DNA from 3 places in the Janthinobacterium goodfellowi genome. Region 3 is predicted to be linked to each of the others. Evidence: predicted binding sites of a transcription regulator. Region 3 holds the regulator's gene; each other region holds the start of a gene.
The links. The regulator FNR, encoded in region 3, switches genes on or off when oxygen is low (the NO sensors DNR and NnrR bind a similar motif). The targets are predictions, from matches to a motif close to TTGATNNNNATCAA.
Positions count from the first base shown of each region.

Region 1: the regulator FNR is predicted to act here: its motif matches at 4,535-4,548, upstream of ubiU (ubiquinone anaerobic biosynthesis protein UbiU).
Region 2: the regulator FNR is predicted to act here: its motif matches at 3,740-3,753, upstream of ACQ4WQ_RS25185 (IPT/TIG domain-containing protein).

Region 1 is NZ_JBNYXN010000005.1:259,307-266,685, reverse strand. Features, by position in the region: gene aspT (aspartate-alanine antiporter) at 1-309, opposite strand, end outside; gene ACQ4WQ_RS20115 (substrate-binding periplasmic protein) at 581-1,441, opposite strand; gene ACQ4WQ_RS20110 (heavy-metal-associated domain-containing protein) at 1,691-1,954, shown strand; gene ubiT (ubiquinone anaerobic biosynthesis accessory factor UbiT) at 1,980-2,507, opposite strand; gene ubiV (ubiquinone anaerobic biosynthesis protein UbiV) at 2,528-3,424, opposite strand; gene ubiU (ubiquinone anaerobic biosynthesis protein UbiU) at 3,434-4,471, opposite strand; gene ACQ4WQ_RS20090 (hypothetical protein) at 4,633-5,049, shown strand; gene ACQ4WQ_RS20085 (ribonucleoside triphosphate reductase) at 5,168-6,916, shown strand; gene nrdD (anaerobic ribonucleoside-triphosphate reductase) at 6,913-7,110, shown strand; gene ACQ4WQ_RS20075 (anaerobic ribonucleoside-triphosphate reductase activating protein) at 7,103-7,379, shown strand, end outside.
Region 2 is NZ_JBNYXN010000008.1:51,447-58,825, forward strand. Features, by position in the region: gene metH (methionine synthase) at 1-3,334, opposite strand, end outside; gene ACQ4WQ_RS25185 (IPT/TIG domain-containing protein) at 3,975-6,452, shown strand; gene ACQ4WQ_RS25190 (tautomerase family protein) at 6,599-7,006, shown strand; gene ACQ4WQ_RS25195 (LysR family transcriptional regulator) at 7,007-7,379, opposite strand, start outside.
Region 3 is NZ_JBNYXN010000003.1:728,316-735,694, reverse strand. Features, by position in the region: gene ccoP (cytochrome-c oxidase, cbb3-type subunit III) at 1-869, shown strand, start outside; gene ccoG (cytochrome c oxidase accessory protein CcoG) at 874-2,256, shown strand; gene ACQ4WQ_RS15730 (FixH family protein) at 2,319-2,843, shown strand; gene fnr (fumarate/nitrate reduction transcriptional regulator Fnr) at 2,847-3,605, opposite strand; gene ACQ4WQ_RS15720 (response regulator) at 3,845-6,919, shown strand; gene ACQ4WQ_RS15715 (TOBE domain-containing protein) at 7,012-7,379, opposite strand, start outside.

The DNA.
Region 1 (7,379 bases), on a different contig from region 3:
CACCACCACCACTTCGATCAGGCACAGCAGACCCAGGCGCAAGCCCTTGGCATTCAGGTTGGCGAAGAACTGGGGACCGCCCGCATAGCCGAGGGCAAAGATGAACAGCATGAAGAAAACGTTCTTGACGCTGGCGTCCAAGGTAATGCCCAGCTGGCCGATCAGCAGCGCGGCGATCAGGGTGCCGCACACGCCGCCCAGCTGGATGGGTCCGAAGCGTATCTGCCCTACCGCGTAGCCAAGCGCCAGCGCCAGGAACAGGGCCAATTCCGGCACCTGGCGCAATACCGACGTGATCGAGTCGAGCATGGGCAAACCTTCGAAAAGATAACGGATGGTTACAAGGGAACAGGACGTTCAGCGGCTGGCGGCAGCTTGCTGTTGAACGGGCGCACGGGTCCGGCACGACAGCCGCCATGGCGGCCTTCGCTGGGAAAGTGTTGCAAAGTGTTGCAAGATGGAATTATGTTCGGCGAAAATTTTATAAGTGTCAACAGGTGTTCTGTTGAACTCGCCTTGCGTTTCCTCAAACATCCTGCGCACGATTGGAGCGGTTGTTTGACACTGATCAATAAAACTATTAGTAATGTTTTGGACGATACCAAAGTGCCTTGCGCGCCAGCGGCGTCTCCTCCGGCAAGTCCGGATTGGCCAGCTCCAGCACGTACCGACGGGACAGTTGCAAAGCCTCGGCCAGGCGCCCGAAATGGCGCTGGAACAGCTGCGCGAAACTGCCATCGGCCAGCATGGTTTCCAGCCCCGTTTCGATGTGGCGCGCCAGTTCCGGCCGGTGCTTGCCGACAAAAAAATACAGCGCGGCCGGGTAGCGGATGACCAGGTGGGTGTCTAGCGCCAGCGGCAATTGCGCATGGCTGGCCAGCTCGCTTTGGGCTTCGATCACGGAGCGGGGAAAGTAATCGATGCGTCCCGCCGCCAGTTGCTGGAACAGGCCTTCGTAGGTGCTCGAGGTATCGAGGCGCAGGCCATTCGCCTGCAGGATGGCGGAGTCGGGCCAGTCGCGCATCTGGCCGGCCGACAGCCGCGCCAGGGCGGCGATGCTGCGCACGCCCCGCAGCAGCAGCGGCTGGCGGGCGTGGATCAGGGCCACGCGCCAGCCGATCAGGCCACGGTCGATGGGGATGCGCACCGGCAACAATTGCGTTTCGCGCGCGCGGCTCGTCATGGCCCAGACGACGTCGACGCTGCCCGATGCCATGGCGATTTCCTGCATGGCGCGCGTCTGCACCATGCGCAGTTCGGAGCGGCGCAAGGAATACGCCTGGCCCGACCGGGCCAGCGCCATTTGCAGCAAGGCCGTCACATAACCTTGCTGCGGATCATCAAGCGCCTGGTGGCGCGGATACACGAGCGGCAACGGCGTGCCGGCGGCGGCGCCCAACGGCCACAGGGCGGCAAGCTTGAGCAGGGGGCGGCGCTGCATGGCCCCTCCTTTCCAGTGCGTTCATCAGCATTCTTATCAGAATGACAGTATCACGCAGCAGAGCACGATTGTCGACTGGATTATGGAAACTGTGTATAAAACAACAGCAGTTTCAGGCCGGACTGGAGGGGTAGGAATTAATCCAGATCAATAAAACCGCAAATAGAAAATAAATCTTGCGTGCGGCTCTGGACGGCATGCGCGCCCCTCGCCTACGCTGTTTTTTTATCTGAAAAACAAGAGGACCACATGCAGACAGCGCGCTTGAATATTATTGGAATGGATCACGAAGGCTGCGCCGACAGATTGACGGGCGCACTTGAGGCGGTCACGGGCGTGGCCACCGTCTGCGTCTCGCTGGCGCGCCACGGCGCCACGGTGCAATTCGACGAACGGCTGGCCACGCAAGAGCGTTTGCTGGCCGCCGTCAACGACGCCGGCTTCATGGGCGAAGCGACGGATGAAGAACAGCTGGCCTCGTGCAGCGGCGCCTGCGGCCACTGCCGCCACTGAACGCCTGCCGCCGCCAGCTTCCCGCTCAGCCTTCCCGCGCGCCCCGGTCGCGCAGATGCGCCAGCACGCGGCGCGGTCCCAGCGCCTGCAGGTCGAACGGCGGCAATTCGATGGCGTCGAGCGTATTCTTGAACAGCAAACCCAGTTCCGTATCGCCTTCCAGGCTCAAACGGCGGCTGAAGAACAGGGTGTCCGGATCTTCCTGGCGCCGCGCCAGCAGCATCAGATCATGCACGCTGGCGGCGATGCACAGGTCCGGCACGTCGGCATAGCGCTCGGCCACGAACACCGTGCCCTGCCACTCGAAATCGAAGGCGATACCCGCGTCCAGCAGGCGCAAGCGCAGGCTGCGCCCTTCCAGGCTGCGCCGCACGTCGTCGGGCAGTTGCGGCGCCAGCAGGCGGTTCAAGCCTTGCACGAACAGCCAGGAGGCCGGATACGGCGGCAGCTTGGACAGCAATTCGGCCAGCGGTTCGGGCAGCCGGTACGACACGGCAGGCTTGCTCATGGCAGGCTTGGCCGGGACGGGCAATCTTTCCAGTTGATCTTGCATGGTGCTTCCTTTCGATGCGTTCAATGGGCGGCGTGCTGTTCCATGCCGGGCTGGCCGTGCCAATAGCCGTCGCAGGCGCCGGCCGGCTGGCAGGCCGCCAGCTGGGCCTGGGCGCCGATGCCGCTGACCTGCCCGCGGCGGGCGCGGTCGAAGATGGCGATGACTTTTTCAGTGTTCATCGCCTGCGGGCTGATGCGCGCCACATCCACGCCCATGTCGCGCATGGCATCGAGTTCGCGCACCAGGTTGTAGACGAGCGCCGACTGCGTCTGCGTGCCATTCAGCACGAGGAAGGGTACTGCGTCGCGCGTGCGCAGCAGCAGGCCGTCCGGCTCTTCCAGGCAGCTGTAGCCGCAGTCGTCCTTCGGCAGGTTGCGGTTGCGCGCCGTGAAGCAGCGCGCGGAAAACGCCAGCGGCATGCGGCCGTAGGCAAACACTTCCGTCTCCAGCCCTTCCGGTTTCTGGCGCTGCATCTCGGCCAGCGCCGTCTGCCCCATTTCCAGCGGCATCACCCAGCGCCGCGCACCAAGGCGCGCCAGCAGCTGCAGGCTGGGACCATTGAACAGGTTCAAATGGGGGCCGGCGACGAAGGACGCGCCCTTTTCCATGCAGTGCACGGCGCCCATGTCGTTGGCCTCGACGCCGTAGCGCCCATTGCCCGTGATGCGGCGCAGGGTGGCCAGTTCGGCGCCCGCCTCGATCAGCGCCTGCGTCGACAGCACCACTTCCTTGCCGGCGGCGGCCAGCATGTCGGCGATATCGAGCCAGTCGGCCAGGCGCAGCTCATGCCGGCGCGAGCAGACGGTTTCGCCCAGATACACGATATCGACGGCGGTGCCGGCGATCTGCTGGTAAAAGTCGAAGACGGTGGCGCGCGGCCAGTAGTACAGCAAGGGGCCCAGTGAAAGCTTCAGCATGTTCATCCTTTATTTCCAAGATCTGTGGTAGGCACCCAAGGTGTGCTGCTGGCCTTCGGCCAGCTTGTCCATGGCCGCCATCCAGCCCGGCTTGACGGCGTAGCGCGCATTGCCTTCGCGGCAGGCGTCGATCGCTTCGCGCCACACGCGCGTCACCTGCGCCACATAGGCGGGGCTGCGCTGGCGCCCTTCGATCTTCACGGCGCGCACGCCCATGGCGATCAGTTGCGGCAGCAGCGCCAGCGTATTCAGGCTGGCCGGCTCCTCGATGGCGTAATACTCTTCGTCGTTGACTTCGAAACGCCCCTTGCACAGGGTCGGATAGCTGGCGTTTTCACCGGGTGCGTAGCGGTCGATCAGCACGCCGTTCAGGCGCGATTCGAGGCCGTTCGGCGTTTCCAGCCAGCGCACGGATTTCGCCGGCGAGCACACGCCGTGCGTGTTCGGCGCCTCGCCCGTCGCATACGACGACAGCGCGCAGCGCCCTTCGACCATCACGCACAGGCTGCCGAAGCCGAAGACTTCGATCTCGACTTCCGTCTTGGCGATCAATTGTTCGACCTGCGCCATCGACAGCACGCGCGGCAGCACGGCGCGGGCGATGCCGAAGTGTTCATGGTAAAAATTGATCGCTTCGTAGTTGGTGGCCGAGCCTTGCACGGACAGGTGCAGGCGCAGCTGCGGGTGATGCTGCGCCGCATACGCCATCAGGCCCGGATCGGCCACGATCATGGCGTCGATGCCGGCCTGCGCGGCGCGGTCGATGGCGCTGCGCCACACGGCCCAGTTGTGCGGCTGCGGATAGGTGTTCAGCGCCAGCAGCACCTTGCGTCCATATTGGTGGGCGTAGCGCACGCCCTCGGCGATGGCCTTTTCGTCGAAATTGAGGCCAGCGAAATTGCGCGCATTGGTGGCGTCGCGAAAACCCAGGTACACGGTGTCGGCGCCATTGTCGACGGCCGCTTTCAAGGCGGGCAGGCTGCCGGCGGGGCAGACCAGTTCCAGCGGTCCGGCCACGCGGGTGGCGGTGGTTGATTCAAGCATCATGGTGTTCTCAGTCCTGTATCGGCTCAGGGTGCAGACTATAGCCCCGCCCATGCCGCCCAGTCCTTGACGCAGGTGAAGGAATGCATGCATGACTGGCGCGCGTTCCACTTGCTTGACCTGGCTGTAAAATGCCCCACTTTTTCCCTATCCGATTGCCCGCCATGACCCGCAAACCGCTGCTGATTTTCCTGCTTACCCTGTTTCTCACCGCGCTGCAGGTGCAGTGGGCCGGTCCGGCCGATGGCTATGAGACAGGGACCATCTCCGTGCTGTCGCCGGAAGTGCTGGGCGCGTATCCAGGCGTGCTGCTGCTGTTCCTGCTGGCCGTGTTCGCGCGCCGCAAGATGCCGCTGCTGCGTCAGGCCGCCATCTGCACGGGCCTGCTGGCCGTCTACTGGCTGCTGGCGAACTACGTCACCTTCGACGCGCGCGTGGCCAGCTGGAGCACCTACACGCCGCTGGAAATCTGGACGCACGTGCTGCCCGCGTCTGTCATCAGCATCGCCGCCTGCGGCGCCGCGTTCTTTTGCGCGAGCTGGCTGATCCTGCGCGAAACGCGCTGGAACAAACGCGGCTGAGGTGTTTTTTTCACCTGCATCAAGGATTCGTCACGCCACTGCACGCGCCCTTTGACGCCACTATATTTAGTGATTAATCTCCATAAAAACACCGCATGTTGTGTTTATTGGAGGTTTCATGACGACAAATGCAGTTTCCCCCACACGCGGCCAGGTCGACGTCGCCGCGTCCATCAATGAGTACCTGGAGCGGCGCGACTGGCGCGTGAACGCCAACGCCAACCAGGGTTACTCGCTAGGCGGCCTGATACTCAATGTGTCGGGCAAGGTCATCGCAAACTACTGGCTGGACCAGGTGTATCCGCCGGAAGTGGGCGCGGCGCACCGCGAGGCGGCGCTGCACATCCACGATCTCGACATGCTGGCCGGCTATTGCGCCGGCTGGTCGCTGCGCACCCTGCTGCATGAAGGCTTGAATGGCGTGCCGGGCAAGATCGAATCGGGCCCGCCCAAGCACATGTCGAGCGCCATCGGCCAGATCGTCAACTTCCTCGGCACCCTGCAAAACGAGTGGGCCGGCGCGCAGGCGTTCAGCTCCTTCGACACCTACATGGCGCCCTACATCCGCAAGGACAGCCTGCGCTACGAAGACGTACGCCAGTACATGCAGGAGCTGATCTTCAACCTCAACGTGCCGTCGCGCTGGGGCACGCAGACGCCGTTCACCAACCTCACCTTCGACTGGGTCTGCCCGGACGACCTGCGCGAGCAAATTCCCGTCATCGCCGGCCGGGAAATGGACTTCAGCTATGGCGAGCTGCAGGCGGAAATGGACATGATCAACCGCGCCTACATCGAGATCATGATGGCGGGCGACGCCAAGGGCCGCGTCTTCACCTTCCCCATCCCCACCTATAACATCACCGAGGATTTCGACTGGCATAGCGAGAATGCCGAACGCCTGTTCGAGATGACGGCCCGCTACGGCCTGCCCTACTTTCAGAATTTCATCAATTCGGAACTCAAGCCAAACATGATACGCTCCATGTGCTGCCGCTTGCAGCTGGACTTGCGCGAACTGCTGAAAAGGGGCAATGGCCTGTTCGGTTCCGCCGAGCAGACGGGCTCCCTGGGCGTGGTGACGATCAACTGCGCGCGCCTGGGCCACCTGTGGCGCGGCGACGAGCCAGCCTTGATGGCCGACCTGGACCGCCTGCTGGAACTGGGCAAGACCAGCCTGGAAATCAAGCGCCGCACCATCGAGGAACTGATGCAGCAAGGCCTGTTCCCGTACACGAAGCGCTACCTGGGCACCTTGCGCAACCACTTTTCCACGCTGGGCGTGAACGGCATCAACGAGATGATCCGCAATTTCAGCGGCGACGCCCATGACATCACGTCCGCCGAGGGCCATGCGCTGGCGATCCGCTTGCTCGACCACGTGCGTGCCCGCATGGTGCAATTCCAGGAAGAGACGGGCCATATGTACAACCTGGAAGCGACGCCGGCCGAAGGCACGACGTACCGCTTCGCCCGCGAAGACCGCAAACGCTATCCCGCCATCCTGCAGGCCGGCACCGTCGACAACCCGTATTACACGAACTCGTCGCAACTGCCCGTCGGCCACACGGACGACCCGTTCGAAGCGCTGGAATTGCAGGATGCGCTGCAGCGCAAGTACACGGGCGGCACGGTGCTGCACCTGTACATGACGGAAGCGCTGTCGGACGCGAACGCCTGCCGCGAACTGGTAAAACGCGCCCTGAGCCGCTTTTCTCTGCCCTACATCACCGTCACGCCCACGTTTTCCATCTGTCCGCGCCACGGCTACCTGGCCGGCAAGCATGAATTCTGCCCCACCTGCGACGCGGAACTGATCGCCCGCAAGCAGGCCCACATTGTTCCATCACTTGAGGAAACGCCATGAATGCACGTCCCGACTTCAATCCCGCCATCACCCTGCTCGACACCGAACGCCAGCGCTGCGAAATCTGGACGCGCGTGATGGGCTATCACCGCCCCGTCGCCTCGTTCAACATCGGCAAGCAGGGCGAATTCCACGAGCGCCAGTATTTTACGCAAGCGGGCGCCCGGCTTGGCCAGCCCGCCTGCCATGGCTGAGTTGAAAGTGGGCGGCCTGACGCCCTTTTCCGCCACCGACTATCCGGGCAAGCTGGCGGCCGTGGTGTTCGTGCAGGGCTGCCCCTGGCGTTGCGGCTATTGCCACAATCCGCACTTGCAGGCGCGCACGCCGGAAGGCGCCATGCCGTGGCAGGACGTCCTGACCTGGCTGCGGCGCCGCGTGGGCCTCGTCGACGCCGTCGTCTTCAGCGGCGGCGAGGCGTGCATGGACCCGGCGCTGGCGCGCGCCATGCTGGACGTCAGGGCCC
Region 2 (7,379 bases), on a different contig from region 3:
CGATGCCCAGGCCGGACGTCACGGCAAACATGCCGATGTAATCCTTCACGCCCGATGCCTTTGGCGCAATGAAGTCGGCCAGGCACTGGTTCGGACGCTGCACGCCGTCGACCACGGGCTTGACACCTTGCTGGCGCATGCCGTAGTACGTGAACGCCACGGTACTGCGCGTATCGTCCGTGTACACCTCGATATCGTCGTCATTGACGCTATTCGCCGGCAGCAGGGACACGACGCCGTTGGCCGTCAGCCAGCGCCCGTCGATGAGTTTTTTCAGCAAGGCCTGGCCTTCCGCATAGACCTTGGTGGCTGCGTCGCCCACCACTTCATCCGTCAAGATGGCGGGGAAGGGGCCGGCCAGGTCCCAGGTCTGGAAGAACGGGCCCCAGTCGATATAGTTGGCCAGGGTAGCCAGGTCGACATTCTTGAACACGCGGCGGCCGATGAACTTCGGCTTCACGGGCGTGCAGGCGCCATCGAAGGGCACGACCATCTTGTTGGCACGGGCTTGCGCCAGCGGCAATATGGGCAGGGCCTTCTTGTTGGCATGTTGCTCGCGGATGCGCGCGTAGTCGAGCTCGATGTCTTCCACGTATTTGTCGCGCTGTTCCGGCGTCAGCAATGATTGCGCCACGGACACGGAGCGCGAAGCGTCCGGCACGTAGATGACGGGACCTTCGTAGTTGTGCGCGATTTTCACGGCCGTGTGGGCGCGGCTGGTGGTGGCGCCGCCGATCAAGAGGGGAATCTTAAGCATGCGGAAATGTTCGTCGCGCTGCATTTCCTTGGCGACATACGCCATTTCTTCCAGCGATGGCGTGATCAGGCCCGAGAGACCGATGATGTCGGCGTTTTCCACCTTGGCGCGCGCGAGGATTTCCGAGCACGGCACCATCACGCCCATGTTCACCACTTCGAAGTTATTGCATTGCAAGACTACCGTGACGATATTCTTGCCGATGTCATGCACGTCGCCTTTCACGGTCGCCATGATGATCTTGCCTTTCGGCTTGGCGACGATGCCCGTGCGCTGCTCTTCCAGCAGTTTTTCTTCCTCGATGAACGGAATCAGATGGGCCACGGCCTGCTTCATCACGCGCGCCGATTTCACCACTTGCGGCAGGAACATTTTACCCTGGCCAAACAGGTCGCCGACCACGTCCATGCCGGCCATCAAGGGGCCTTCGATCACGTGGATGGGGCGCCCGCCATTGTGCAGCAGCTGCTGGCGCGCTTCTTCCGTGTCTTCCACGATGAATTGCGTGATGCCGTGCACCAGCGCGTGCGACAGGCGTTCCTGTACCGTGCCTTCGCGCCAGGCCAGGGTTTGCGCCTCGGCCTTGCCGCCCGCCTTCAGGGTGCCGGCAAATTCGATCATGCGTTCGGTCGAGTCTTCGCGGCGGTTCAGCACCACGTCTTCCACGCGCTCGCGCAATTCCGGGTCCAGATTGTCGTACACGCCCACCATGCCGGCGTTGACGATGCCCATGGTCATGCCCGCCTTGATGGCGTGGTACAGGAAGACGGTATGGATGGCTTCGCGGGCGGGATCGTTGCCGCGGAAACTGAACGACACGTTCGATACGCCGCCCGAGATCTTCGCGTACGGCAAGTTTTCCTTGATCCAGCGCGTGGCGTTGATGAAATCGACGGCGTAGTTGTTGTGCTCTTCGATGCCGGTGGCGACGGCAAAGATGTTCGGGTCGAAAATGATGTCTTCGGGCGGGAAGTCCAGCGCATCGATCAGCAAGTGATAGGCGCGCGCGCAAATCTCGATCTTGCGCTCGAAGGTGTCGGCTTGCCCTTTTTCATCGAAAGCCATGACGATCACGGCCGCGCCATAGCGGCGGCACAGTTTCGCCTGGCGCAGGAATTCTTCCTCGCCTTCCTTCATGGAAATCGAGTTGACGATGGCCTTGCCCTGCACGCATTTCAAACCCGCTTCGATGACCGACCATTTCGACGAGTCGACCATGATGGGCACGCGCGAAATATCGGGTTCCGAGGCGATCAGGTTCAGGAAACGCGTCATGGCGGCCAGCGAATCGAGCATCGCCTCGTCCATATTGATGTCGATCACTTGCGCGCCGTTTTCCACTTGCTGGCGGGCAACGGACAAGGCTTCGTCGTATTGCTCGTTGAGAATCATGCGCGCGAACGCTTTGGAGCCCGTGACGTTGGTGCGCTCGCCCACGTTGACGAACAGCGACTCGTCGTTGACGACGAACGGTTCCAGGCCCGCGAGGCGCAAGTCGTGCGATGGGGCCGGCACCGTGCGCGGCGTGTTTTTCGACAGCAATGCGCCGATGGCGGCGATGTGCTCGGGCGTGGTGCCGCAGCAGCCGCCCGCCATGTTCAAAAAGCCCGCGTCGGCGAATTCGCGCAGCAAGGCGGAGGTGTCGGCCGGCAATTCGTCGAAGCCCGTGTCGCTCATGGGGTTGGGCAAGCCCGCGTTCGGGTAGATGCAGACGAAGGTGTCGGCGATCTTGGCCAGCTCTTCCGCGTACGGGCGCATCAGGGCGGCGCCCAGCGCGCAGTTCAGGCCGATGGTCAGCGGTTTCGCGTGGCGCACGGAATTCCAGAAGGCGGGCACGGTCTGGCCCGACAGGATACGGCCCGAGGCGTCCGTGACGGTGCCGGAAATCATCAGCGGCAGGCGCACGACGGTCGGATTCTGCTCGTAGTACAGGTCGATGGCGAACAGGGCCGCCTTGCAGTTCAACGTATCAAAGATGGTTTCCACCAGCAGTACGTCGGCGCCGCCTTCCACCAGGCCCTGCGTCTGCTGCAGGTAGGCGGCCACCAGCTGGTCGAAACTGACGTTGCGCGCGGCCGGGTCGTTGACGTCGGGCGAGATCGACGCCGTCTTCGGCGTGGGTCCCAGGGCGCCGGCGACGAAGCGCGGCTTGTCCGGGGTGGAATACTTGTCGCAGGCGGCGCGCGCCAGTTTTGCCGCCTGGACGTTCATTTCATAGGCCAGGTGGGCCATGTGGTAATCGTCCTGCGCGATCGTCGTGGCGCCGAAGGTATTCGTTTCGATCAGGTCGGCGCCGGCCGCCAGGTAGCGCTCGTGGATTTCCTGGATGATGTGCGGCTGCGTCAGGGTCAGCAGCTCATTGTTGCCCTTGACGAACAGTTCGCGCGCGCCGCTGTCGGCCGGCGCGGCGAAATCGATGAAGCGGCCGGCAGGACCGCCACGGTAGGCTTCTTCGTCGAGCTTGTACTGCTGGATGATCGTGCCCATGGCGCCGTCGAGGATCATGATCCGCTGCGCCAGGATGGCGCGCAAGGTGGCTTCGGTCGGGGACATGGCGGGGATCACGGTATCGTTCATTTCATGCTTTCAATAGGCAAACGGGCGGCGGCGCGGCGACAAGACTGTACGGGGCGGTTGCGGGCCAGCAGGATCAGCTGACGGAGAGTGCCGGCCGGGTAGGGCAGGCAGAAGGTGGCAATCGCCTGATTTCACCGGGTCTAAAATTATACGGCATCAGGCTGCTTTGGTTTTAAGCAAAAGCGGCCGTTCGCCCCACGGCAGGCCTTCTTGCAACACATCGCCTTGCCCCGCCCCCGCTGCTGAAAATTACATTCCTGAAAATCTTACTCAAAACGTTAATTCTTCCGCCAAAATTGGCAGGAAGGCACGACGTCTAGGCTGTGGAAAAATTTCCACATTATTTGCGCTATCTCAAGATATTTTTAATGAATTGAATAGCAATAGCTGCAAAGGAAAATAATCTTGATTTAAGACAATACAGAGTGACGCGAATAATTCCCAGAATAAAAATTTCTAAGCAGATATCTTAATTATTATCAAAACCAATTGAATCAAAAGCATTAATAGTTGTCTTTGGGAATCGAATTAACCCATAATATTGGTTCTTCGAACTTAAATTCTCACCAAAAGTCACCAATATGTCACATTTCTCTCGTGTCCTGCCCGGCATCGCGCTGCACCAACATGGTTGCCAGCCATGAAAAACCATCTGCTTGTGGCTTTGTTTGTCGTGCTGGGCTTGTCCGCTTGCGGCGGGGGCGGCGGTGGCGGTGGTGACACGGTGGTGGCGACCACGTCGGGCAATCCCGTCGTGATTCCTGCCGTGACGGCCGTCTCGGCGGCGAACGTTGCCGTCGGTGGCAGCCTGGTGGTGACGGGCACGAATCTGAGCCGTGTGACGGCCTTCCACGTCGGGGGCGTGACGGTTGCCAGCACTGCCGTCAGCGACACCAGCGTGACCCTGACCATGCCGGGCGTACCCGTCACGGGTGCCTTGAGCCTGGTCAGCGCCAGCGGCACGGCGGCCACCAGCTATAACGTGAACGTGTACCTGCCGCTGAGCGTGAGCAGCGTTGCGCCGGCGACGGGCGGTGTCGGTTCCAGCGTGACGATCGCGGGCGGCGGCATGGGCGCCGTGACGGCGGTGCAGTTCGGCAATGGCGCGGCGGCAACGCCGCAAAGCCAGACGGCGGGCAGCGTGACGGTGCTGGTGCCTGCGGGCGCGGCAACGGGACCGCTGACGGTGCGCGGTCCGTACAACGATGTCATCAGCAGCGACACGTACACGGTCCTGGCCAGCGTGGCGGTGACATCGATCACGTCGGCCGTCAACGGCGCGACCTTGTCAGTGACAGTGCAGGGCAGCAATCTCGACCAAGTCAGCGCGGCGACGGTGGGCAGTACGCCAGCCGTCATCGTCAGCGCCAGTTCCAGCCAACTGGTATTATCCGCGCCAGCCTCGGCAACGGGCAGCGTGATGCTGTCGGCCGCTGCGCGCATCGCCGTGAATGCGGGCACGGTATCGGCCTTTACCTTGGGCAGCATTGATTTCGCGCAGGTACTGAACCTGAACGCCAGCGATGCAGCCTTGCGCCTGACGCGCGGCAAGTCGGCCGCCGTGCGCGTGTCCGTGCTCGCTACGCAAGCGGGCCAGGCCAGCCCGGCCGTGGTCTTGAATGCGACGGCCGCCAATGGCAGCAACTTGGGCAGCATCACCATGAGCGGTCCATCGGTCTTGCCGACGGTGAAAAGCGATTACAGTTTCAACGGCAACTTCAGCGCCGTCCTGCCTGCTGGCTGGATCTTGCCCGGCGTGCGCGTGCGCGTGACGGCCGTGGGCAATGATGGTACGCAAGTGAGCCAGGAAGCGGCGCCCGTCGTGGCCAGCGCGGCGAAAATCCACCTGGTGCTGGTGCCGCTGAGCACCGACGATGGCGTGGCGCAACTGCCTGACGCCGAGGTGATCCGCACCGCGCTGACCCGCGTGTATCCGTATGCGGCGGAAAATATCAGCATTACCACGCGCGCCCCGCTGAGCGTGCCGGGCAGCAGCACGGCCGACAGCTGGTGGAACACGACCCTGGAAGCCCTGAACAGCAAGCGCGCCCAGGAAGATAACGGCGCCTATTATTATGGCTTCGTGCCGAAAATGTCCTCCACGCGTGCCGCCGGTCTGGCATATGTCAATCCGGCTGGCAGCGACAGCGCCTTTACGGCGGCCATCGGCCTGGACGCCAGGTTCAGCAGCATTGCCTCTGTCGATCCGTTCGGCAATAGCTGGCCTGAATGGCTGACCACGCTTGTGCATGAGCTGGGCCACAATCATTCGCTCAAGCACGTCGCTTGCGGCGGCCCGGCCGGTGCGGTCACCGACTACCCGTATGCAAACGGCGACCTGGGGCCGCAACCGCTGTACAACAGCAGCTATGCGGGCGGCATCGGCCAGTTGAGCAAGGCAGTCTACGGCAGCACGCCGATGAAGGACGTGATGAGCTATTGCAGCGGCGCCTGGTTCTCCGACTACAGCTATGTGCGGGTGCAGCAATTCCTGGAAAGCCGCAGCACGCTGGCGACGGGCAGCAATGTGCTGGCCGCCAGCATGTCCGTGGCCGAGAACGGCTATCTGACCATTTCCGGCCGCATCACGCCGACGGGCGTGGCCCTGCGCCCTGCCGTGGCTTCGTCGACGCGCACCGGCGGCGCCGCCAGTGGCAGCGGCCATGCATATACCCTGCGCGTGTTGATGGCGTCGGGACAGACTATCGACTTGCCCTTCGATGGGGTCTCCGTGGCTGACCATGGCGGCAGCGCCATGAGCCATTTCCGCGTCAGCTTCGCCAATCCGGGCGACATCAGCGATGTACAAGTGCTGCAAAATGGCAAGGCCCTGGCCAAGCTGGAGCGTCCGGCGCGCCGCAGCAAGGCCGCCGCCAACGATGCCACGTTCGACGCGGCACAAAGCGGCGGCAAGCTGGCGCTGGTCTGGAATGCCGAGGCGGAACCCTACGCCGCCGTACTGCACGTGGCCGCCGATGGCCGCAAGACGGTGGTCGCCAGTGACTTGACGGGTGGCAAAGCCAGCGTCGATGTCAGCGCCTTGCCGGCCGGTGGCCGCTTCGAGGTCAGCCTGTCGTCGTCCGTGGGCGGACGTTTGATGAAGGTGCAGCGCCGCTAAGCCAGCGGGCTGGATGCAACGAGGGCTTGCCGCGGCAAGCCCTTTTTTGTGTGTGTGGAATATGCACAGATCCTGTACCTGGCGAGGGCTGCCGTTTTACCTTCCGCCTGCCTAGAATGGGGCTTCATCCACTTGCGGAGCATCCCATGCCCATCCTGAACCTGCGTTTGTCCACCACGCCCGATGCGCGCCAGTCGGCCGCCATCGCCGCCACCTTGAGCACCTTGACGGCACAGTTGCTGCACAAGGCGCCCGCATTGACATCGGTGGCGATCAGCCATCTTGACGCGGCGCACTGGTTTGTCGGCGGGCCATCCCTGCAGGTGCAGGGCAAGGCCAGCTTTTTCCTCGATATCCTGATCAGCGATGAAACGAATATGGCGGCGGAAAAGGCCGCGTATATCGCTGCCGTGTTCGCCGCCATGCGCGAGCATCTCGGGGCCTTGCATGACGTCAGCTATATCCACGTGCACGACGCGCGCCAGGCAGCCTGGGGCTACGGCGGCTTGACGCAGCAGTTCCGCGCCGTGTACAAGGCGCTGCAGCAGGCTTGATCAATCCCAGTGGCGATTTTGATAGTGTTGCACGGCGAAATCGACGAAGACCCTGACCTTCGGCGACAGCTGGCGGCTGTGCGGATACAGCGCGTACAAGGTGCGTGGGCGCAAGGTGTAGCCGGGCAAGACTTCCACCAGCTGGCCGCTGCGCAGCGCGTCGCGCACGATGAAGTCGGCCGCGCCGGCGATCCCCATGCCGCCCACAGCGGCCTCGCGCAGGGCGACGCTGGTATTGGCGCGCAGGCTGCCGCGTACGGCTACCTTGTGCGCGGCGCCGCCTGCGTCCGTGAACGACCACTCGGCCGGCTTCTCGCCGGAGCTGTACAGCAGGCAATCGTGCTGCGCCAGGTCTTGCGGCGTGGCCGGATGG
Region 3 (7,379 bases):
TGCTGGGCATCATCGGCTGCGGCGTGCTGCTGTACTCGCAGTCGAAAGTGAAAGTGGCCGCCGGCGCCCCCGCCGACGGCACCACGGGCCACGTCTGGGACGAGGACTTGAAGGAACTCAATACGCCGATGCCGCGCTGGTGGATGTGGCTGTTCTACATCACCATCGTCTTCGCGCTGGCCTACCTGTTCCTGTACCCGGGCCTGGGCACCTATGCCGGCAGCCTGGGCTGGAAATCGACGGGCCAGTACGAAGAAGAGCTGAAGAAGGCGGAAGCCGACTACGGTCCCCTGTTCAACAAGTACCTGAGCCAGGACTTGAAGACGGTGGCCGCCGATCCGCAGGCGCAAGCGATCGGCCAGCGTTTGTTCCTGACCTACTGCGCGCAATGCCACGGTTCGGATGCGCGCGGCAACAAGGGCTTCCCCAACCTGACCGACAAGGACTGGCTGTATGGCGGCGATCCCGACATCATCAAGACCACCATCATGCACGGCCGCAATGGGCAGATGCCGCCGATGGGCGCCGCGCTGGGTTCCGAAAAGGATGTCGAGAACGTGGCCCATTATGTGCTGAGCCTGTCCGGTTCCACCTCGGACCCCGTCAAGTCCGTGCTGGGCAAGGCCAAGTTCGGCGCCTGCATGGCCTGTCACGGCGCCGATGCGAAGGGCAACCAGATGCTCGGTGCGCCCAACCTGACGGACAAGATCTGGCTGTACGGCGGCAGCGCCGATACCATCATGGAAACCGTGCGCAAGGGGCGCAACAACACCATGCCGGCCTTCAGCGACTTCCTCGGCGAATCCAAGGTACACGTGCTGTCGGCGTATGTCTGGAGCCTGTCGAATCCCCAGACGCCCGTGAAATGATGTAATGGAACCTCAAGTCATCAAGATGTATGCGGCCCGCGAGCAAATCTACCCTCGCGAGGCCAAAGGACGCTACGCTACCTGGCGATGGGTATGCGTATGGCTTACCCAGCTCGCGTTCTACGGCTTGCCGTGGTTGACCTGGAATGGCAGGCAAGCCCTGCTGTTCGATTTGACCACGCGCAAGTTCTACATTTTCGGCGTCGTGCTGTGGCCCCAGGATTTCATCTATCTGGCGGCCCTGCTGATCATCTGTGCATATCTGCTGTTCCTCGTCACGGCCATTGCCGGGCGGGTGTGGTGCGGGTTCTCTTGCCCGCAAACGGTGTACACGGAAATCTTCCTGTGGGTCGAACGCCGCATCGAGGGCACGCGCAGCGCGCGCATGGCCCTCGACAAGCAGGGCCCCTCCGTGCGCAAGGCATTCAAGAAGACGGCCAAGCACCTGGTCTGGGGCGCCATCGCCCTGTGGACGGGCTTTACCTTTGTCGGCTACTTCACGCCGATCAAGGAACTGGCGCGCGAGGTGACCACCCTCAATTTCGGTCCCTGGGAATGGTTCTGGGTCTTGTTCTACAGCCTGGCAACCTACGGCAACGCGGGCTGGCTGCGCGAGCAGGTGTGCAAATACATGTGCCCCTACGCGCGCTTCCAGAGCGCCATGTTCGACCAGGACACCCTGATCATCACCTACGATGCCAAGCGCGGCGAACCACGCGGCGCGATGAGCAAGAAGGCCGGCAACAACGACAAGCTGGGCGACTGCATCGATTGCACCCTGTGCGTGCAGGTGTGTCCGACCGGCATCGATATCCGCAACGGCCTGCAGTATGAATGCATCGGCTGCGCCGCCTGCGTCGACGCCTGCAATACCGTGATGGACAAGGTCGAGCGGCCGCGTGGCCTGATACGCTACAGCACCGACCATGCGATGGAAAACAACTTCAATTCGAAGCAGATCCGCCAGCGCGCCATGCGCCCGCGCGTGCTGATCTACACGTCCATCCTGGCCCTGATCATCATCGCCGTGTGTACTTCGCTGGCCCTGCGCACGCCGCTGAAAATGGACGTGATCCGCGACCGCGGTTCGATGGGACGCGAAGTGGAAGACGGCATGATCGAAAACGTCTATCGTTTGCAGATCATGAACACCTCGGAGCAAAGCCAGCATTTCAAAATCAGCGCATCCGGCTTGCCGGGCCTGACCTTGCTGACGCGCGAAGAAGTGACCTTGCAGCCGACGGAAACGCTGGGCTGGCCGATCCGCCTGCGCGTGCCGCACGGCGTCGGCGAGAAGGGGTCGAACAAGATAGCGATCGAATTGCACTCGCTGGACGATCCGTCGCTGCATGTGCGCGAAAGCGCGGTCTTCATCGTGCCGCGCTAATGCAGGAAGGCCGGTCCCCGCATGGGGGCTGGCCGTACACACAGAAACACAGGAGAAATACCATGTCCGACAGTCTGAAACTGCAAGCTCCCGTTGCCCCGTGGTACAAGCATCGCTGGCCATGGCTGCTGATGATCGGTCCCGGCCTGTCCGTGGTCGTCGGCAGCTTCATGGGCTATATCGCGTTTACGCAGCCCGACGCGCTGGTGGTGGGCGATTATTACAAGCAGGGCAAGGCGATCAACCAGGATTTGCGGCGCGATACGGTCGCCAGCAACCTGGCGATGGATACGACCCTGGCGTATGACGTCGCTGCAGCGCGCCTCAGCGGTTCCGTGCACAGCTTCGGCAAGGCGTACCAGGGGCCGCTGCAGCTGCACCTGGCGCATGCGACCCTGCCGGAAAAGGATATCAAGCTGCTGGTGCAGCCCGATGCGGCCGGCAATTTCTCGGTGGCGCTGCCGATGCTCGAGCGCAGCCGCTGGCAGGTGCTGGTGGAAAACGACAAACGCGAGTGGCGCCTGTCCGGCATCTGGACCTGGCCGTTGCAACGCAGCATCGCGCTGCACGCGGATGAGGAACTGTAAGCCTTATTTACAGACGTCGGTGCCGGCCGTAATGGCTTTTAACTTGGCCGGCTGCAGGATCTCGATCTCGCGGTTGGAGACGCGCAGCCAGCCTTCCTTCTTGAACTTGGACAGCAGGCGGCTGACGCTCTCGATGGTCAGGCCCAGGTAGTTGCCGATTTCCTCGCGCGACATGCGCAGCTGGAAATTGCTGCCAGAATAGCCGCGCGCCTCATAGCGCGACGCCAGGTTGACGATGAAGGCGGCAAAGCGCTGCGTCGCCTGCATATTGCCCAGCAACAGCATCACGCTTTGCTCGCGCGTGATTTCCTGGCTCATCATGCGGTGGAAATGGCGGAGCAGGGTCGGCATATTGCCCAGCAATTGTTCCAGGCTGGAAAACGGGATTTCACACACTTCGCTGTCTTCCAGCGCCACCGCATTACAGTGGTGGCGGTCGGCGCTGATGGCGTCCATGCCCAGCAGTTCGCCGGCCATCTGGAAACCCGTCACCTGCTCTTCGCCGCCCGGATTGATCTGGTACGTCTTGAAGTGCCCCAGGCGGATCGCGTACAGGTTCTGGAACGAGTCGCCGATGCGGAACAGCGAGGCGCCGCGCACGATCTTGCGGCGGCGGCCGATGATCTGGTCCAGCCTGTCCATGTCGCCCACATCAAGGCCCATCGGCAGGCACAATTGATGCATGCTGCACGTCGAGCATCGCGCTCGCAACGCTTCCACGTTCACTGTGGGCAAGGTTGGAGTGAGTAGCGCTTCAGTCATGTCGGTACCTTTAAGAAAATGCAACAACAAGTTTACTGCATACCGGGTTGCCGTGTGCCAATTTCACCGTAATTTCGGCGAATAAACGACGTCCAGCCTTTAATTATATGGCAACATCGTCAAAAGCCCATGCGGAGAGGGCAATTTGCGTGGCGGCGCTTGCCAAGCTGGGGTATTGATAGGAAAATTCCTGACAGCATTATCTGCCGCCTGTGCCGCACGGTACTGAAAAGGAAATCATGAAGCCTCTCGGCATCAAAGCAAAAGTCGCGCTGGCTACCAGCCTGACCTCGATCGCCATGATCGCGCTGGTCACCATGATCCAGGTGCAGCACATGCGCGACGATTTCACCCGGGTCCTGCTGAGCCAGCAATCGTCGCTGATCACCCGCACCGCCGCCGAACTCGACGACAAGCTGGGCATGCTGCTGCAGATCGTCACCCTGACGGCACGGCAGCAGCCGCCGGAACTGATCGGCCAGCCCGCCCAATTGCGCGACTACTATTCGCGCCGCTCGATGCTGGTGCTGTTCGACGACGTGCTGGTGCTCGACGCGTACGGCGCCGTCGTGGCCGACATGCCGGAAGTGGCGGGGCGCGCCGGCATCAACGTCGCCGAGCGCGAGTACTTCCAGACCGTGCTGCGCACGCGCCAGCCCATGATCACCGAGCCGATGCTGGGCAAATCGAGCGGCATGCCCATCGTGCAGATGGTCGCGCCCATACTCGCCGCCGATGGCCGGGTGGCCGGCGTGTTGATCGGCGTGCTGCGCCTGTACAAGGACAACCTGCTGGGCCGCCTGCGTTCGGAAAAGATCGGCAAGAGCGGCTATTACTTCATCCTCACGCGCGGCGCCGTGCCGCGCTATGTGCTGCACCCCGACACCAGCCGTTTGCTGCAGCCGCGCCTGCCGAACGCCAACCTGACGACCACCCAGCTGCTGAAGGACGATGGCGAAGGCACCATGGTCAGCACCAACAGCCGCGGCATCACGGCCGTCAACAGTTTCAAGCGCCTGAAATCGGTGAACTGGCTGCTGGCCGCCTCGCTGCCCCTCGACGACGCCTTCGAACCGTTCGACGGCGTGCTGTACCGGCTGGTGCTGTGGAGCATCCTCGCCTCGCTGCTGGCCGCAGCCGTTCTGGGCTGGGTCACCGTGCGCCTGCTCTCGCCCCTGGTGCGCCTGCGCGACACCCTGCAGGCGCTGCGCACCAGCGGCAGCCGTTTCACCCCCGTGCCGGTGCAGCAGCGCGACGAGATCGGCGAACTGACGGAAGCGTTCAACGGCCTGATGAGCGAACGCGACCGGCTGCAGCAGGAACTCGAATCGCGCGCGGCGGAGCTGGAGCAGGAACGCGACCGGGCCGAGGCGGCCAACCGCGCGAAGAGCGACTTCGTGGCCAACATGAGCCATGAAATCCGCACGCCCCTCAATGCCGTGCTGGGCATGGTGTATCTGCTGGGAAATACCAAGCTCGACACGGAACAGCGCAAGTATCTGACCATGGTGCGCGTGGCGGGCCAGTCGCTGCTGGGCATCCTCAACGACGTGCTCGACTATTCGAAGATCGAGGCGCGCCGCATGGAATTGTCGCCCGTCGAATTCGACCTCGACGAGGTCATGAACACGCTGGCCACGACGATGACCATGAATGCGGGCGAAAAGGAGCTGGAACTGGCCATTGCCGTCGAGCCCGACGTGCCGCGCCGCCTCGTGGGCGACGCCCAGCGCCTGCAGCAAATCCTCGTCAACCTGGCCGGCAACGCCATCAAGTTCACCGAGAGCGGCGAAGTGGTGGTGGCCGTCAGCCTGGCCGAGAAGGACAACGGCCGCGCCTGGCTGCGCTTCGAAGTGCGCGACACGGGCATCGGCATGACGGAACTGCAGCAACAGCAGCTGTTTGCCGCGTTTTCGCAGGGCGACCAGAGCATCACGCGGCGCTTCGGCGGCACGGGCCTGGGCCTGGCCATCAGCAAACAGCTGATCCACATGATGGGCGGCGACATCGCCGTCGCCAGCAGCGAAGGCAAGGGCAGCCGCTTCTGGTTCAGCGTGCCGTTCGACATGCTGGCGCAGCCGGCCGAAACGCGGCGCACGCCCGCCCTGGGCCAGCTGCGCCTGCTGGTGGCCGACGACAACCGCACCACGCGCGAACTGATCGTCAAGCTGATCGAGGCGTGGGGCTGGCTGGCCGACGAAGTGGATTCCGGCTTTGCCGCCATCGAACTGTACCGCGAACGCCTGGCGCAGCAGCAGCCGTACGACGTGGTGCTGGCCGACTGGCACATGCCCGTCATGGACGGCCTGGCCACGGCCAAGGCCATCCGCCAGGCGGCCAGCGGCCAGCGCCAGCCCATCGTCGTGATGGTCAACGCCTTCGCCCGCAACCACCTGGAGGAAATCTCCAGCGCGGCCGAGGCCGACGTCGTGCTGATGAAGCCGATCACGGGCTCGAGCCTGTTCGATGCCCTGCACCAGGCGCTGATCGCGAAGAACGACGGCGGCGAGCAGCGCATGCTGCACCAGCCGCTGGGCACGGAACTGGCCGGCGTGCATTTCCTGCTGGTGGAAGACAACCATTTGAACCAGGCCGTGGCGCGCGGCATCCTCGAACACATGGGCGCCACCCTGGACGTGGTGGGCGACGGCTTACAAGCCGTGGAACGGCTGCGCACGGAAGCGCTGCGCTACGACATCGTGCTGATGGACATGCAGATGCCCGTCATGGACGGTTTCAGCGCCACCCACATCATCCGCTCGGAGCTGCGCCTGAACCTGCCTGTGATAGCCATGACGGCCGGCGTGCTGGCGTCCGAGCGCGAGCGCTGCATGACGGCCGGCATCAGCGATTTCATCGCCAAGCCCGTGGTAGTGGAAGAGATGATGGAAGTCATCCTGCGCCACCTGCCCAAGCGCCCGCCAGTGCAGACGGCCGAGCCGGCGCCCGTCACCGACGAGGAAGTGTTTTCCATGGCGCCGCTGATGCGCGTGATGGGGCGCGACGCGAAGGGGCGCGGCGTGCTGCGGCGTATGGTGGAAGACGCGCTGAACAAGGGCATGACGCCTGTGCGCGACGCCGAAACGGCGTTGCAGGCGGGCCGCCACAGCGATGTGGCGCGCATCCTGCACGGCGTGCGCGGTTCCGTCGGCACCCTGGGCACGAAACGCCTGATCCGCGCCGCGTTCGCCACCGAGGAAGCCATCGATGCGGGCCGCCTCGACGAGGTGCCGTCGCTGCTGGCGCAGACGGCGCAGGAGCTGGAGCAGGCGCTGGCGGCCGCCGCCGATTGGTTGTCCAGGCTGAAGGATTAAGCCTGCAACATAAAACTGGGGTCAGACCCGCCGGGTCTGACCCCGGAACCTTGTCGGATTACGCGCTTGCGCGCTAATCCGACCTACCCCATTTACGCCGGCACACCCAGGATCACGCTGGACGCCTTGAAAATCGCCGTCACCTTGCTGCCGATCGCGATGCCCAGCTCGGTGCTGCTCTGGTTGGTGATGATGGCGGCGATCGTGCCGCCACGGGGCAAGTCCAGCACCACTTCCGTGTTGACGGCGCCCGTCTGCACGCGCGTCACCAGCCCGGCCAGCTGGTTGCGCGCGGAAAAGCGCGCGCCTTCGCTGTCGGCCACGAGGATGATCGACGAGGCCTTGATCAGCGCAAACGCTTCCGCGCCCGGCACCAGGCCCAGGCTGGCGCTGCTGCCCTGCGTGACGATGGCCACGATGTGCTGTCCACCGGGCAATTCCAGGGTCACTTCGTCGTTGA